3 regions of the Streptomyces sp. NPDC002896 genome follow, and region 2 is predicted to be linked to each of the others. Evidence: riboswitches for the same ligand, from Rfam matches in the RefSeq annotation. Region 2 holds a riboswitch; each other region holds the start of a gene.
The links. Region 2 has a riboswitch for cobalamin ahead of ABT009_RS19160 (ribonucleoside-diphosphate reductase subunit alpha). Riboswitches for the same ligand answer to the same signal wherever they lie in the genome.

Region 1 (5,240 bases), on a different contig from region 2:
CGGACCGCGGTCGAGGCGAGGCGCCCCAGGTCGACGTGGAGCCGCGTCACGAGAAGGGTCGTCGCGGTCATGTCCAGGAGCATGACCTCATGTCCGGGAGAGGGTCAAGGTTCCTCCGGACCGCTTCATGACTGTGCAATGCGCCCGACATCGTCGCCGTGACGATGGCCACCGCGAGGTCACCGGCCGGGACCGACCGAACCCGGCCCCCGCAACTGGCATCGGCGTCATCCAAGTTCCCCGCCGAGTTCACGCTGCAACCGCCTCCCTGATAATTTCAGAACGCTGGTATCCGGGTGGCGGCATCATCAAGTCGCCGCCATACTCAAGCTAGTGACGGTTAGTCAGGAGAAGGGTAGAGGCGTGGGCGAAGCTCGTTCGGGCGCCGGCACCAGTGCACCCACGGTTCTCCGTATGATCCTCGGCCGGCGGCTGCAGGAGATGCGGCAGGGCGCGGGCGCGTCACTGGAGGACGCGGCCAGGGCCCTGCGTGTGAAGCCGCTGACCATTCGCCGCCTGGAGAAGGCGGAGGTCGGGCTGAAGCCCCTCTACGTCGAGAAGCTGCTGCAGACCTACGGGGCCGGTCAGCATGAGATCGACGAGTTCGTCGCCCTCGCCGAGCGGGCCAACGAGCCCGGCTGGTGGCACGCGTACCGCGATGTGCTGCCGAGCTGGTTCACCGCGTACGTGAGCCTGGAGACCGGCGCCAAGATCCTTCACACCTATGAGCCGCACTACGTCACGGGGCTTCTGCAGACCTACCAGTACGCGCGTGCCGTCCTTCGCGGGGGCTTCCCCGACGAGAGCGAGGAGGACCTGGAGCGGCGAGTGGATCTGCGGCTGCGCCGCCAGAGTCTGCTGGTGAAACCCGACGCGCCCACGCTGCGGGTGGTGATGGAGGAGGCCGTACTGCACCGGGCGGTGGGCGGGCCCGAGGTCATGCGGGACCAGATCGACCGGCTTCTGCAGGTCTCGGAGCTGGAGCACGTCAGCGTCGGCATCGTGCCGTTCTCCGCGGGCGCCCACGTCGGGGCGTGCGCGCCGTTCACGTGTTTCCGGTTCGAGGAGCCGGAGCTGCCCGACATCGTCTACAGCGAGATTCTCTCCGCCTCCATGTACCTGGACCAGCGCTCAGACGTCTCGGCCCATCTGGAGGCCCACGACCGGATGTCGCTGCTGACCTCGTCCGCGGACAGCAGGACGCTGCTGAACCGCATGCGCAAGGAGTATTCATGACCACCAGCGACAGCCGTGTCTACAACGGGATGCCCGCGTCGGACCTCGGTGAGCAGGGCTGGGAGTCTCCGTGGAGTGGTCCCAACGGGGGCCAGTGCGTGGAGACCAAACAGCTCGCCGACGGTCGCGTGGCTCTTCGGCAGTCGACCGATCCCACCGGGCCCGCCCTGATCTACACGGCGCAAGAGATCACGGCGTTCCTCAGCGGCGTCAAGAACGGTCTCGCCGACCACCTGATGTCGGACTGAAAGCGGCCAGGCGCGAGGCGGGGCCGACCGGCCGCGAACCGCCTGGCACAACCGAGCAATTGTGAACCCCAGCAATCGTGTTGCTGGGCCAGTGAACAGTCTTACGAGGAGATGTGACGTGCGGGAGACCTTGATCCCCACCGATCTGCAGAGCTATCGAGCGTACGTGGCTCATGTGTCGCGCTGTACGAAGTGCCTTCCGAAACGCTGCCCCGTCGGCGCGGCGCTCTGCCGGGACTATCTGACGGAGGTCAACAGGCCCACGTGCAACGGCCACCGATGAGGGGCCGCGAGCTGACCGTGGCGATCGTCCGCGCATGCCTGCGCGACGGCAGGGGCGGCAGCCCCACCGCGGTGATGGACGAAGCACCGTTGAGCGACGACGAACGCCGCCGCGTGCCGGTGCAGATGGGAACGTCGCACGCCGTCTTCGTCTCCGTGGATGACAGCCGACCCAGCGGTCCGTCGGTTTCCCTGCGCTTCTTCACTGCCGAGGGGGAGCTGCCCGCGTGCGGCCACGGGACGATCGCCGCTCTTGCGTTTCTCGCCGCTCGCGCCGGGGGCGAGGAGTACCGGGCCACCCTCCATGCATCGGGACGTGTCTTCGCCGGCTGGTCCGTGCGGGAGAAGACGTATGTCAGGGCCGCCTTCGAGCCCGGTCCCGTCGACCTGCGCGAGCCCACCGCGACTGAACGCGACCTCGTCCTGCCCGCGCTCGGCGTCGCCTCGGACCCGCCCGCTCCCGGAATCTGCGTCGCCGCGGTGGGGCGGTCGCGGTTGCTGGTCCCCGTTCCCACGCCTGCCGGTCTCGCCGCCCTCGTCCCGGACCTCGACCGGCTCCGTGCCGCCTGCGACCGCCTTGGGTTCCTGGGCTGCTACGTCTACTCCGTGCCGACGCGCACCGGCCGCGTCGCGGCTCGTATGTTCGCCCCGTCGATCGGCGTCCCGGAGGACATCGCCAACGCCAACAGCACCGCCTGTCTCGCGGCTCACCTGGCCGGCCAGGGCATCACCGACATCGCCGTCGACATGGGCGACTCCCTCGGCAGTCCTGCCACGATCACCGCCACCACACGGCACAGCCAGTCGGGGCCGCTGATCCACCTGGGCGGCATCGCGGAGGTCGCGCGCGTGGTCCACCTGGACGTCGGGCAGTTGATGCCGTCGGCGCCGGATCGCGGCCCGGTCAGTCCGATCTGAGGTTCTCCATCGTCGACGCGCCGCTCACATCCGGTTGCCGGGAGACACAGGCGACTGACGGGCGATCACGCGCTTGACGCCGATCAGGACCTGGTAGCGCTCTCGTGCGGCGAACTCGGGCGTTTCCCAGACCGACGGGCGTCCCACCTCTGCACATAGGTGCAGGACCTGTCCCTCGCCCGCCCAGACCCCGACATGCGCTCCGTAGGCATTGTCCGTGGCGTTGAACAGCAGCAGGTCCAGCGGCTGCGCCTCCGAGACGCGGATCGTGGCCTGCGTATCGCTCCACAGGTCGCTCGAGCGCAGATCCGGCGGAGCCAGGCCGAAGTGCCGGAGCACCTCGTAGGCGAACAGCTGGCAATTCGCGCCCGCCGCCAGGTCAGGCCGACGCGCCACGGCCGACGAGCCCGGAAAGCGGTGGCCCACGTAGGGAACACTCCAGAGCGAGGCCGGGAGTTGGTCGAGCACTGGCCCTCCAAGGAATTCGAGCACTGGACCTCAGACGGACCAGCACGGCAGGCACCGGCAGCTCAGTCGCCGTCGGTCATGCAGTGCTTCAGCAGGTCGGCGATGACCGGGTCGACCACTCGGTAGCGGACCACACGCCCCTCCTTCTCGCCCGCCACGATCCCGGCGGCGCGCAGGAGGCGCAGGGCCTGCGACACGGCGGGGTCGTTCATTCCGGTCGCGATCGCGAGGTCGGAGACGGCGAGCGGGCCCGTTTGGTGCAGGGCCAGCAGGAGAGCGAGGCGCCCGGGGTCGGCGAGCAGGGAGAAGCGCTCGGCCCAAGCGCGTACGCGTCCGGGCTCACCGATGGCGGCAATGGCGTCGCAGACCCGGTGGCCGTCGATGGTGCGGCGGTCGGCGCGCTCCGCGGGAACGAGATGCATAAGGCCATTGTTCCAGGAAGCCGAATGTGACCTTTCATACCTGCGTAGCTGTGCAGCTTTGCAGGAGCGGCTGTCCGCCTCTACGGTTGGGGGGCCGTGGTGTTCGGGAAGACCGGTGAAAGCCCTGTGGAGTTGACGGGGCTCAGGCCGGAGCGGCCCTCGCCACTGTGATCGGGGAGTTTCCGTCCCAGTTGAGCACGGTCACTGTTCGCCAAACCAGGCGGATGGGAAGGCCGGGACGGACACGACGACCCGTAAGCCAGGAGACCGGCCACGGCATCTCACGAAGTGATCCACGAGGTGCTGGAGCGTGACCGAATGACCCTGCCCATCGGGCCCACCGCTTTCCAATGGCGGCGCGAGGACACCGTCCGTACCGCCGGACTCCTGGCGGTGATCGCCGCCCTCCACGTCGTCGCATTCGGCGTGCTGTTCCTGCTCGTCGTGCCGGAGCGCTACGAGGTCGGCTCCAAAGTGTTCGGCATCGGGCTGGGGGTGACCGCGTACACGCTGGGCATGCGGCACGCCTTCGACGCCGATCACATCGCCGCGATCGACAACACCACCCGCAAGCTGATGGCCGACGGCAAACGGCCCGTGTCGGTGGGCTTCTGGTTCGCGCTCGGCCACTCGAGCGTGGTCGTCGTCATGGCCGCCCTCGTCGCCGGCGGCGCACAGCTCGCCGGCACCCTGATGAACGACGACTCCCGCACCCACCAGGCCCTCGGCATCCTCGGCACGACCGTCTCCGGGACCTTCCTCTACCTCATCGCCGCGCTCAACCTCGTGGCACTCCTCGGCATCCTGCGGGTCTTCCGGGCGATGCGCTCCGGTGCCTACGACGAGGCCGAGCTCGAACAGCACCTGGACTCACGGGGATTCATGAACCGGATCCTGGGCCGCTTCACCAAGTCCATCACGCGGCCCGGGCAGATGTTCCCGCTGGGCTTCCTCTTCGGCCTGGGCTTCGACACCGCCACCGAGGTCACCCTGATGGTGATGGCGGGCAGCGGCGCCGCGGCTGGACTGCCCTGGTACGCGATCCTCTGCCTGCCGCTGCTGTTCGCCGCCGGAATGAGCCTGTTTGACACCCTCGACGGTACCTTCATGAACTTCGCCTACCAGTGGGCCTTCTCCCACCCCGTACGCAAGGTGTTCTACAACCTCACCATCACCGGCCTGTCCATCGCCGTCGCGTTCTTCATCGGCACGATCGAACTGGTCGGCGTGCTGCACGAGAAGCTCGACCTGAGCGACGCCGTGACCGGCTGGATCGCCGGACTCGACCTGGACAACGTCGGGTTCATCATCGTCGGACTGTTCGTCGTCGTGTGGGCCGCTGCGCTCGCGTACTGGCGGCTGGCCAAGGTGGAGCAGAGGTGGGCGATCGGCTCTGCCGAGAGCAGCTGACCTCGACGCGGCGAACCGCTCACCCGCTGAAACCATGAGTTCCCGGTAGGGCGGCGCACCGGACGCGTGCGCCGCCCTGTCAGCCGTCAGGCGGCCGTTGTGTACGTGCGCTTCCCGCGCCGGTACGCGATCTCACCGAGCACGATGTCCACGGCGAGGAAAACGGCCAGCGGGATGCCGAGCAGTGGAACGAAGTAGCCCAGCGTCGCGATCGCCGCAATGAGCGGGACGAGTACATACGGCGGAACGTCCTGCC
Region 2 (5,240 bases):
GTCGGCGCGCTGGCCTTCGTCCTGACCATGGACAAGACCGTCGCGATCAACTTCCAGCTCCTTGGCGGCATCTGGATCCTGCAGACCTTCCCGGCGCTGGTGGGCGGCCTGTTCACGCGCTGGTTCCACCGCTGGGCGCTGCTCGCGGGCTGGGCGGTCGGCATGGTCTACGGCACGCTCGCGGCGTACGGCGTGGCCAGCCCCACCCAGAAGCACTTCGGCGGCTCCTCGGCGGAGATCCCCGGCATCGGCGAGATCGGCTACATCGGCCTCACGGCCTTCGTGCTGAACCTGGTGGTGACCGTGGTCCTCACCTTCGTGCTGCGCGCCGTGAAGGCGCCGGACGGCGTCGACGAGACGTCGCCGGAGGACTACACGGGCGAGGCAGGCGACCCGGGCGTCAAGACGGAGCTGCCGCCGGCTACGGCGGGGGCCTCGCACTGAGTCCTTTGCGCAGGTGACAGCAGGTGACACGGGCCGCCGGGAAATCCGGCGGCCCGTTGTCGTACCCGTGGGGCACACTGCACCGCATGGACATCGTGATCAGGCGGGCGGAGCCCGGGGAGTACGCGGAGCTGGGCGAGATCACCGCGCGGGCGTATCTCGGGGACGGGCTGCTCGACTTCGGCGAGAGCGACGATTACCTCGGCGAACTGCGGGACGTTGCGAAGCGGGCAGCTGCCGCTGAGGTGCTGGTCGCCGTGGCGAACGACCGGGTGATCGGGGGCGTGACGTTCGTGCCGGCCGGCGGCCCGATGGCGGACATCGCGCGCGAGGGCGAGGCTGAGATCCGGATGCTCGCAGTCTCCCCGGAAGCGCGCGGCAGAGGTGCCGGAGAGGCGCTCGTCCGCGCCTGCATCGATCGCGCACGGGCGGTCGACGGCTGCGTACGCGTCGTCCTGTCCACGCAGCGCACCATGCACACCGCCCACCGGATATACGAGCGCCTCGGCTTCACCCGCACCCCCGAGCGCGACTGGAACCCGATCCCGCATCTCGACGACATCATGCTGCTCACCTACGCGCTGGAGCTCTAGGCAGCGAAGGACACCGCGAGGGGCATGGCGATTCCAGCCCCGCACAACTCACAACCCGACACAACATGTAGGGGCGCCGCGACGACTCGGCACAAGATGTATGCTCATCTCGCTGTCGCCGCAGGGGAATCCGGTGCAAGTCCGGAACTGTCCCGCAACGGTGTACTGGTGCGCGTTCGTGTACCCGTAAGTCCGAGGACCTGCCGACGGTGCACCCGGTCCGTCCGTTCCGGGTGCCGACGACGTCCGGGCCTCGCGGAGTGGGCTGGTGGACGCGGCCCGCGCTGCCCTGCGTGTGCCCGTGCGCCCGCTTCCCTCCCAGAGGCCCCGAGCCAGCGAGGGAGAGCTCCACGTGACCATCGCGCCAGCCGATCCGGCTTCAGCGTCCCGGACAGAGGCCGAGCCCGAGTCGGGCGGTCCCGGTGCCGCACTGCTGCGCACCCTGACCGACCTCACCGCCGACCTCCCCCACGCCGACCCCGGCCGGGTCGCCGCCGCAGCGCTGCGCGGCCGGTCCGCCGCCGCTGACGAGGCCGAGCTGCGCGAGCTTGCCACCGAGGCCGCCGCGGGCCTGATCTCGGAAGACCCGGCGTACTCGAAGCTGGCGGCGCGGCTGCTGACGATCAGCATCGCCGAGGAGGCCGCGTCCCAGGGGGTCCGGTCCTTCTCCGAGTCGGTCGCGGTCGGGCACCGCGAGGGCCTGATCGCCGACCGTACCCAGGAGTTCGTACGGCTGCACGCGGCGCGGCTGGACGCGCTGGTGGACGCCTCGATCGCAGAAGGCAACGACGATCGGTTCGGCTACTTCGGGCTGCGCACGCTGCACAGCCGCTATCTGCTGCGGCACCCGATCACCCGGCACGTCATCGAGACCCCGCAGCACTTCATGCTGCGGGTCGCCGCCGGTCTCGCGGAGGACGACACTCCCCGGTCGGTGGACGAAGTGGCGGCCCTGTACGGCCTGATGAGCCGCCTCGACTACCTGCCCTCATCGCCCACGCTCTTCAACTCCGGTACGCGGCACCCGCAGATGTCCTCCTGCTATCTGCTGGACTCGCCGCTGGACGAGCTCGACTCGATCTACGAGCGGTACCACCAGGTGGCCCGCCTCTCGAAGCACGCGGGCGGCATCGGCCTGTCGTACTCCCGTATCCGCTCCCGAGGTTCGCTGATCCGCGGTACGAACGGGCACTCCAACGGCATCGTGCCGTTCCTGAAGACCCTCGACGCCTCGGTCGCCGCGGTGAACCAGGGCGGCCGGCGCAAGGGCGCGGCCGCGGTCTACCTGGAAACCTGGCACTCCGACATCGAGGAGTTCCTGGAGCTGCGCGACAACACCGGTGAGGACGCACGGCGCACGCACAACCTCAACCTCGCGCACTGGATCCCGGACGAGTTCATGCGCCGGGTCGACGCCGACGAGCAGTGGTCGCTGTTCTCCCCCGCCGACGTGCCCGAGCTGGTCGACCTGTGGGGCGAGGAGTTCGACGCCGCGTACCGCAAGGCGGAGGCCGAGGGGCTCGCGCGCAAGACCATCCCTGCCCGCGACCTCTACGGCCGCATGATGCGCACCCTCGCGCAGACCGGCAACGGCTGGATGACCTTCAAGGACGCAGCCAACCGCACCGCCAACCAGACGGCGGAGCCGGGCCACACGGTCCACTCCTCCAACCTGTGCACCGAGATCCTGGAGGTCACGGACGACGGCGAGACGGCGGTCTGCAACCTGGGGTCGGTCAACCTCGGCGCCTTCGTGGCCGACGGCGACATCGACTGGGAGCGGCTGGACGCGACGGTCCGTACCGCCGTGACCTTCCTCGACCGTGTCGTCGACATCAACTTCTACCCGACCGAGCAGGCCGGCCGCTCCAACGCCAAGTGGCGCCCGGTGGGCCTGGGCGCCATGGGCCTGCAGGACGTGTTCTTCAAGCTGCGGCTGCCCTTCGACTCGGCCCAGGCGAAAGCGCTGTCCACGCGGATCGCCGAGCGGATCATGCTCGCCGCGTACGAAACGTCGGCCGACCTCGCCGAGCGCAACGGCCCGCTGCCCGCCTGGGAGAAGACCCGTACCGCCCGCGGCGTCCTGCACCCCGACCACTACGGCGTGGAGCTGACCTGGCCGGAGCGGTGGGCGGCCCTGCGGGAGCGCATCGCCACGACGGGCATGCGCAACTCCCTCCTGCTGGCCATCGCGCCGACCGCCACCATCGCGTCCATCGCGGGCGTCTACGAGTGCATCGAGCCGCAGGTCTCCAACCTCTTCAAGCGCGAGACGCTCAGCGGAGAGTTCCTCCAGGTCAACTCGTACCTGGTGAACGACCTGAAGCAGCTCGGCGTATGGGACGCCCGCACCCGCGAGGCCCTGCGCGACGCGAACGGCTCGGTGCAAGGTTTCGCCTGGATCCCCGAGGACGTACGCGCCCTGTACCGCACGGCGTGGGAGATCCCGCAGCGCGGCCTGATCGACATGGCGGCCGCCCGCACCCCGTTCCTGGACCAGTCGCAGTCCCTGAACCTGTTCATGGAGACGCCGACCATCGGCAAGCTCTCCTCGATGTACGCGTACGCCTGGAAGCAGGGCCTGAAGACGACGTACTACCTGCGCTCGCGCCCGGCGACGCGCATCGCCCGCGCGGCCAAGGCGCAGGCGCAGACCCCGATCCCCGTCCAGCAGGTCGCCGACCCCGACGCCGTCGCCTGCTCCCTTGAGAACCCCGAGTCCTGCGAGGCCTGCCAGTAATGCCCACCCCGACCACCCCGACCGCCGAGAAGAACCTCCTCGACCCGGGCTTCGAACTGACCCTGCGCCCCATGCGCTACCCCGACTTCTACGAGCGCTACCGGGACGCCATCAAGAACACCTGGACCGTGGAGGAGGTCGACCTCCACTCGGACGTCGCCGACCTCGCCAAGCTGAGCCCCGGTGAGCAGCACCTGATCGGCCGACTGGTCGCGTTCTTCGCGACAGGCGACTCGATCGTCGCGAACAACCTGGTCCTGACGCTGTACAAGCACATCAACTCCCCCGAGGCCCGCCTGTACCTCAGCAGGCAGCTCTTCGAGGAAGCGGTCCACGTCCAGTTCTACTTGACGCTGCTCGACACGTACCTGCCCGACCCGGAGGACCGCGCGGCCGCCTTCGCGGCGGTCGAGAACATCCCGTCCATCCGCGAGAAGGCCGAGTTCTGCTTCAAGTGGATGGACTCGGTGGAGAAGATCGACCGCCTGGAGTCCAAGGCGGACCGCCGCCGCTTCCTGCTGAACCTGATCTGCTTCGCGGCGTGCATCGAGGGGCTGTTCTTCTACGGCGCCTTCGCCTACGTGTACTGGTTCCGCTCCCGGGGCCTGCTGCACGGCCTGGCGACCGGCACCAACTGGGTGTTCCGGGACGAGACGATGCACATGTCCTTCGCCTTCGACGTCGTGGACACCGTCCGCAAGGAGGAGCCGGACCTCTTCGACGACGAGTTGCAGCAGCAGGTCACCGACATGCTGGAGGAGGCCGTCGAGGCCGAGCTGCAGTTCGCGCGCGACCTGTGCGGTGACGGTCTCCCCGGCATGAACACGGAGTCGATGCGGCAGTACCTGGAGTGCGTCGCCGACCAGCGGCTGCAGCGGCTCGGCTTCGCACCGGTGTACGGCTCCGAGAACCCCTTCGCCTTCATGGAGCTCCAGGGCGTCCAGGAGCTGACCAACTTCTTCGAGCGCCGCCCGTCGGCGTACCAGGTCGCGGTGGAGGGCTCGGTCTCCTTCGACGACGACTTCTAGGCCACTTCGGGCCGCGTGGTGCCTTTCCGGGCCACATGGCCCTTCAGGCCACCTGATCCTTCGGGCGACATGACCCTTCAGGCCGCGCGCCCGAAGTCCTGCCGGCTGGTCCGCTCCCCACGGGGGAGGAGCGGACCGCCGGCAGCGTCGTCTGCCGCCTCGGCGGCGCGCAACTGGCGGTCGATACGGCGTTCGTGGGCGTGGCCGGCAAGTGCCGGTGCGGCGAGGAGGAGGAAGAGGGACAGGACGGTCAGGTAGTCCAGGAATGCGTTCATGTCGCTACTGTCGCGCGCGCCGGACGACGGCGTCAGTGGCAGAACAGTCACCAACCCTCGAATTACTGCCACGCCTGCGGCACACTGGCAGACATGCTGAAGAACGTGGCCGCAGTACTGCTCGACGGTGTGCACCCCTTCGAACTCGGCGTGGTCTGCG
Region 3 (5,240 bases), on a different contig from region 2:
GGCCACGTCGGCCGTCCAGACGCTGCCGCTCAGCCCGTAGTCGGAGTCGTTGGCGATCTTCACGGCCTCGGTCTCGTCGCCGTACGGGAGGAGGCAGACGACCGGCCCGAAGATCTCCTCGCGGGCGATCCGCATGGAGTTGTCGACATCGCCGAAGAGCGTCGGTTCGACGTACCAACCGCGCTCCAGGCCTGCCGGACGCCCGCCTCCCGTGAGGACTTTGGCGCCCTCTTCCTGCCCGATGCGGATGTAGTCGAGGTTGCGCTGCTGCTGCCGCCGGGCGACGAGCGGGCCGACCTGGGTGGCCGGGTCGAGCGGGTCGCCGACCACGAGAGCGCTCGCCGCGGCGGCGAAGGCGTCGGCGAACTCGTCGTAGCGGGAGCGCGGCACGAGGATGCGGGTCTGGGCTACGCAGGCCTGGCCGTTGTTCATCCAGGCGGCCGAGACGATGCCCTGCACGGTCGCCTCCAGGTCGGCGTCCGGCAGGATCACCGCTGCCGACTTGCCGCCCAGCTCCAGCGTCACGCGCGTGAGGTTGCGCGATGCGACCTCCATGACGCGTTTACCGCCGCCGACGGACCCGGTGAAGGACACCTTGTCGACACCGGGGTGTCCGACCAGGTACTCGCTCACCTCGCGGTCCGCCGGAAGGATCGACAGGACGCCATCCGGCAGCCCGGCCTCCTTGACGATCTCACCGAGGACATACGCGTCGAGGGGCGACTCGGGCGACGGCTTCAGGACCGCGGTGCAGCCGGCGAGCAGCGCCGGCGCCAGCTTGGCGGCGGCCGTGAACTGCGGGACGTTCCACGGCACCACGGCCGCCACGACGCCGACGGGCTCCCGCCGGACGAGGATCTTCCCGAGGACGCCGTCCCGCTCCTCCTCGTATGTGAAGGAGCGCGCGACCGTGATCGCGGCGTCCCACACCATCATCGCGCCGAGCGCCTGCCCGAGGACGCTCCAGGAGTACGGGGAGCCGTTCTCGGAGGAGATGATGCGGGCGATCTCCTCGTGGCGTACCGCCACGGCGTCCTTGATCCGGGTGACGACCTCGATCCGCTCGTCGAGCGTCATCCTCGGCCAGGGCCCCTCGTCGAACGCCCTGCGCGCGGCGGCGACCGCGCGGTCGACATCCGCGGGCGCGGCATGCGGCACGCGGCCGATGACCTCTTCGGTGTGCGGCGAGACCACCTCGATGACGTCCTTGCCGAGGGGGTCGGTCAACTCCCCGCCGATGAACAGCTGTCCGTGTTCCACGAGCTCGGTCATGGCCGACTGCCTCCTGGGGGGCTGGGCGACGATCCTGGGTGATCTCGGCTGGTCCCGGCTGATCGCGGTTGATCGCGGGTTCTCCCGGTGATCCCGGTCGACGATCACATCTCCTGACGCTGTTTCAGAACTGATACCAGTTCTAGTGGGAGGAGTCCATGGGATCCACCGGCATCGGGCGGACGTCGCCGGAGCCGCACCCGGCGGGAACTGCGGCCACCAATGGAACGGGTTCTACTACAGTGAGAGCGAGATGACACATGGTCCATGGCAACGCAGCCCGGCCGACGAGGAATTGACGATGCGTAAGGGGATCCGATGACAAGGGTGACCGACCACGGCGCCGGCGTGCAGTCCATCCAGGTCCCCATTCCGGACAACCCTCTCGGCCACACCCTGGTGTACCTCATCGACACCGACCGGGGACCGGTGCTGATCGACACCGGCTGGGACGACCCGGCCTCCTGGGACACCCTCGCGGGCGGCCTGACGGCATGCGGCACCTCGGCCGCGGAGATCCACGGGGTCGTCATCACCCACCACCACCCCGACCACCACGGCCTGTCCGCCAGGGTCCGCGAGGCCTCCGGCGCCTGGATCGCCATGCACGCGGCGGACGCCTCCGTCGTACGCCGCACCCGCGAGAACCCCGCCGACCGCTGGTATGCCTACATGACCGGCAAACTCATCGCCGCCGGCGCCCCCGAGGAGCATGTGGCACCGCTGCTCGCCGTCCGCGCCTCCGGCCGGATGCCCGCCCTGCCGGGCTTCGACGCGGCCGTCCCCGACCGCGACATCACCCCCGGCGAGCTCCTCGACCTGCCCGGCCGCCGCCTCCGCGCGATCTGGACCCCGGGCCACACCCCCGGCCACGTCTGCCTGCACCTGGAGGAGAACCACCCGGCGGGCCTCCCCGGCCGCGGCCGCCTCTTCTCCGGCGACCACCTGCTCCCCGAGATCACCCCGCACATCGGCCTGTACGAGGACCCGGACGACGCCACAGTCACCGACCCCCTGGGCGATTACCTGGACTCCCTGGAACGGATCGGTCGCCTGGGTGCGGCAGAGATCCTCCCCGCCCACCAGCACGCCTTCACGGGAGCCGCATCCCGCGTACGCGAGCTGCTGGCCCACCACGAGGCCCGCCTCACCGACCTCCTGACCCACCTCACCCAGCCCCTCACGCCCTGGCAGCTGGCCGAGCGCATGGAGTGGAACCGCCCCTGGGACCAGATCCCCCACGGCTCCCGGAACATCGCGGTCTCGGAGGCGGAGGCCCATCTGCGCCGCCTGGTGAAGCTGGGGCGGGCGGAGGCTGTGGCGGGGAGTGATCCGGTGGCTTATGTGGCGGTGTGAGCGGCACTGCCCGCCTTCGGTGGGCAGGGTCCAGATTCCTACCAGCCGGTAAGCGGGGCTGAGCGGGCCGGTAAAGTAGCCCGTCGTCATCATGCTCGTACAGGGGGAAGCCGGTGGGAATCCGGCGCTGACCCGCAGCCGTAAGCCTCCCCTTCGGGGTGGCGAGCCGGAATGCCCTGTGCGACGTGCATGGCTCCTGTCGCCGGCGCAGCCGGTGACCGGCACCGTCGAGGCATACGGAGCCGGAGCCGCCGGTGCCCGCGTGTGCCGTGCTGCCCGGCTCCCCGCAGGGAACCGAGAATCAGCAGAGAGGCACCCGCCGATCATGAACGTTCGCCGCAGCGCCGCGGTACTGGCAGCCGTCGCCGTGATCAGCACGGCAGCGGCTCCGGCCGCCCTCGCGGACGAGGCGTCCCCGTCGCCGTCCGTCGCGCTCCCCTCCGGGCTCTACGGCACGTCCGACCCGACGTACGACGGCGTGTGGCGGCAGTCGCTCGCGCTGCTCGCGCAGGACACCGTGGGCGTGAAGCCCGCCACGAAAACCGTCGACTGGCTTGTGGGGCAGCAGTGCACGGAGGGCGGCTTCGCTGCGTACCGGGCCGACGCCGACAAGGCCTGCGACGCCAAGACGATGCTCGACAGCAACTCCACCGCGGCCGCCGTCCAGGCGCTCGTCGCGCTCGGTGGGCACGATGGGCAGGTCGGCAAGGCCGTGACGTGGCTGAAGTCCGTGCAGAACGAGGACGGCGGCTGGGGCTACGCGGCCGGCGGCGCGAGCGACACCAACTCCACGGGCATCGTCGTCGGCGCGCTGGCCGCCGCGGGTGAGAAGCCGGCGGAGGTCACGTCGTCGAAGGGCGGCAAGTCCCCGTACGACGCGCTCGTGAAGCTGGCCGTCCCGTGCGACGACAAGGGCGGCGGCGCCTTCGCGTACCAGCCCGACAAGAAGGGCAAGCTGGCGGCCAATGCGGACGCCACGGCCGCGGGTGTGCTGGGCGGGCTCGGCAAGGGGCTCGTAACGACGGCCGGAAAGACGCAGGACGGCGACGACTGCAGCGACAGCGGCACCCTCACGGCCGGGCAGGCCGCCGGCAACGGCGCCGCGTACCTCGTCGGCGCCCTCACCGACGGCAGCTACCTGAAGTCGTCCCTCGCCGGCGCCGAGGACCAGCCCGACTACTCCAACACCGCCGACGCGGTCGTCGCGCTCGCCGCCGCGGGCCGCACCGCCGACACCAGGAAGCCGCTCGCCTGGCTGGAGAAGAACTCCGCCGACTGGGCCGCGCAGAGCGGGCCGGCGGCGTACGCCCAGCTGATCTTCGCGGCCCACGCGGCCGGCGCGGACCCGAGCGAGTTCGGCGGGCAGGACCTGGTGCGGCAGCTGAACGCCACAGGACCCGCCCCGCAGGCGACTGACAGCAGCGGCAAGGCGGACAAGGCCACCGAGGGCGAGAAGAAGGACGACGGCGACAGCGGTCTCGGTGTCTGGTGGATCATCGGCGTCGGGCTCGTCGCCGGTATCGGCATCGGCTTCCTGCTCAGCGGCCGTAACAAGAAGCAGCAGCTGTGACACGGCGCCGGCTCGCCGCCCCGGCTCTCGGCCTGCTTACCGTGCTGAGCGTCCTGCTCGGTGCGGGGCAGGCGCAGGCCGTCGGTTACCGCTACTGGTCGTTCTGGGAGCGGGACGGCGGCGCATGGGCGTACGCCACGCAGGGGCCGTCGTTCGTGCGGCCTGAGGACGGGGCCGTGCAGGGCTTCCGGTTCGCGGTGAGCGAGGACTCGCAGGACTCCTCGAAGCCGCGCGTGGACGCCGGGTTCGCCGCGATCTGCGCGGACACCCCGGCGAAGGACGGCACCAAGCGGGTCGCGCTCGTCCTCGACTTCGGCACGGCCGAGGACGCGCCCGACGGCGAGACGCCGCCGAAGCCGCGTACCGCCTGTGCGCGGGTCGCCGAGGACGCGACCACCGCCGACGCGCTCGCCGCCGTCGCTCGGCCACTGCGGTACGACAGCAACGCGCTGATGTGCGCCATCGCGGGCTACCCGGAGACGGGGTGCGGCGAGCAGGTGTCGTCCGGTTCCGGCGAGCGTCCCGCCTCCTCTCCGGCAGCGGATTCCACGTCCACGTCCGCTTCGGACGGTGGGGAGGGTGACGGCGGTCCCTCGGTGGGCCTTGTCGGCGGCCTCGCCGCCGTCGTCCTGCTCGGCGCCGCCGCCGTCTGGCAGGCGCGCCGTCGCCGCGGCTGAAACCGGGGCGGCCACGACGATGACCACCGGCGAGCGCACGCCACGCGGCGGCGGAGCACCCGACCCGCGGCGGCCGACGGCACAGCAGGCGGCCGCGCCCCGCCGCGGGCTCGCCCCTCAGGCGAACCGCGGCAACGCCCTGCATCCCGGCGCCTGGTGGATCTGGGCGCTCGGGCTCGGCACCGCGGCGTCGCGCACCACGAACCCGTTGCTGCTCGCACTCCTCATCGGAGTTGCGGGGTACGTCGTCGCGGCGCGGCGGACGGAGGCGCCCTGGGCGCGCTCCTACGGGGCGTTCGTCAGGCTCGGGCTGGTGGTGGTCGGGATCCGGCTGGTGTTCGCCGTGTTCCTCGGATCGCCGATTC

Region 1: it holds a riboswitch for cobalamin, as region 2 does, so the genes downstream of both, nicT (Nickel transporter NicT) here and ABT009_RS19160 (ribonucleoside-diphosphate reductase subunit alpha) in region 2, are expected to answer to the same signal.
Region 3: it holds a riboswitch for cobalamin, as region 2 does, so the genes downstream of both, ABT009_RS23865 (SCO2321 family membrane protein) here and ABT009_RS19160 (ribonucleoside-diphosphate reductase subunit alpha) in region 2, are expected to answer to the same signal.

Annotation. Positions count from the first base shown of each region.
Region 1 is NZ_JBEOVA010000017.1:85,132-90,371, forward strand. It holds gene ABT009_RS28750 (hypothetical protein) at 1-71, opposite strand, end outside; gene ABT009_RS28755 (Sco1979 family transcriptional regulator) at 364-1,236, shown strand; gene ABT009_RS28760 (DUF397 domain-containing protein) at 1,233-1,484, shown strand; gene ABT009_RS28765 (PhzF family phenazine biosynthesis protein) at 1,764-2,684, shown strand; gene ABT009_RS28770 (NlpC/P60 family protein) at 2,709-3,152, opposite strand; gene ABT009_RS28775 (ArsR/SmtB family transcription factor) at 3,215-3,574, opposite strand; cobalamin riboswitch at 3,655-3,864, shown strand; gene nicT (Nickel transporter NicT) at 3,893-4,984, shown strand; gene ABT009_RS28785 (PepSY-associated TM helix domain-containing protein) at 5,071-5,240, opposite strand, start outside.
Region 2 is NZ_JBEOVA010000009.1:284,972-290,211, reverse strand. It holds gene mctP (monocarboxylate uptake permease MctP) at 1-444, shown strand, start outside; gene ABT009_RS19165 (GNAT family N-acetyltransferase) at 531-1,037, shown strand; cobalamin riboswitch at 1,137-1,259, shown strand; gene ABT009_RS19160 (ribonucleoside-diphosphate reductase subunit alpha) at 1,390-3,777, shown strand; gene ABT009_RS19155 (ribonucleotide-diphosphate reductase subunit beta) at 3,777-4,805, shown strand; gene ABT009_RS19150 (hypothetical protein) at 4,883-5,080, opposite strand; gene ABT009_RS19145 (helix-turn-helix domain-containing protein) at 5,174-5,240, shown strand, end outside.
Region 3 is NZ_JBEOVA010000012.1:112,088-117,327, reverse strand. It holds gene ABT009_RS23875 (aldehyde dehydrogenase) at 1-1,272, opposite strand, end outside; gene ABT009_RS23870 (Strvi_7410 family MBL fold metallo-hydrolase) at 1,591-2,628, shown strand; cobalamin riboswitch at 2,699-2,824, shown strand; gene ABT009_RS23865 (SCO2321 family membrane protein) at 2,954-4,198, shown strand; gene ABT009_RS23860 (SCO2322 family protein) at 4,195-4,875, shown strand; gene ABT009_RS23855 (energy-coupling factor transporter transmembrane component T) at 4,895-5,240, shown strand, end outside.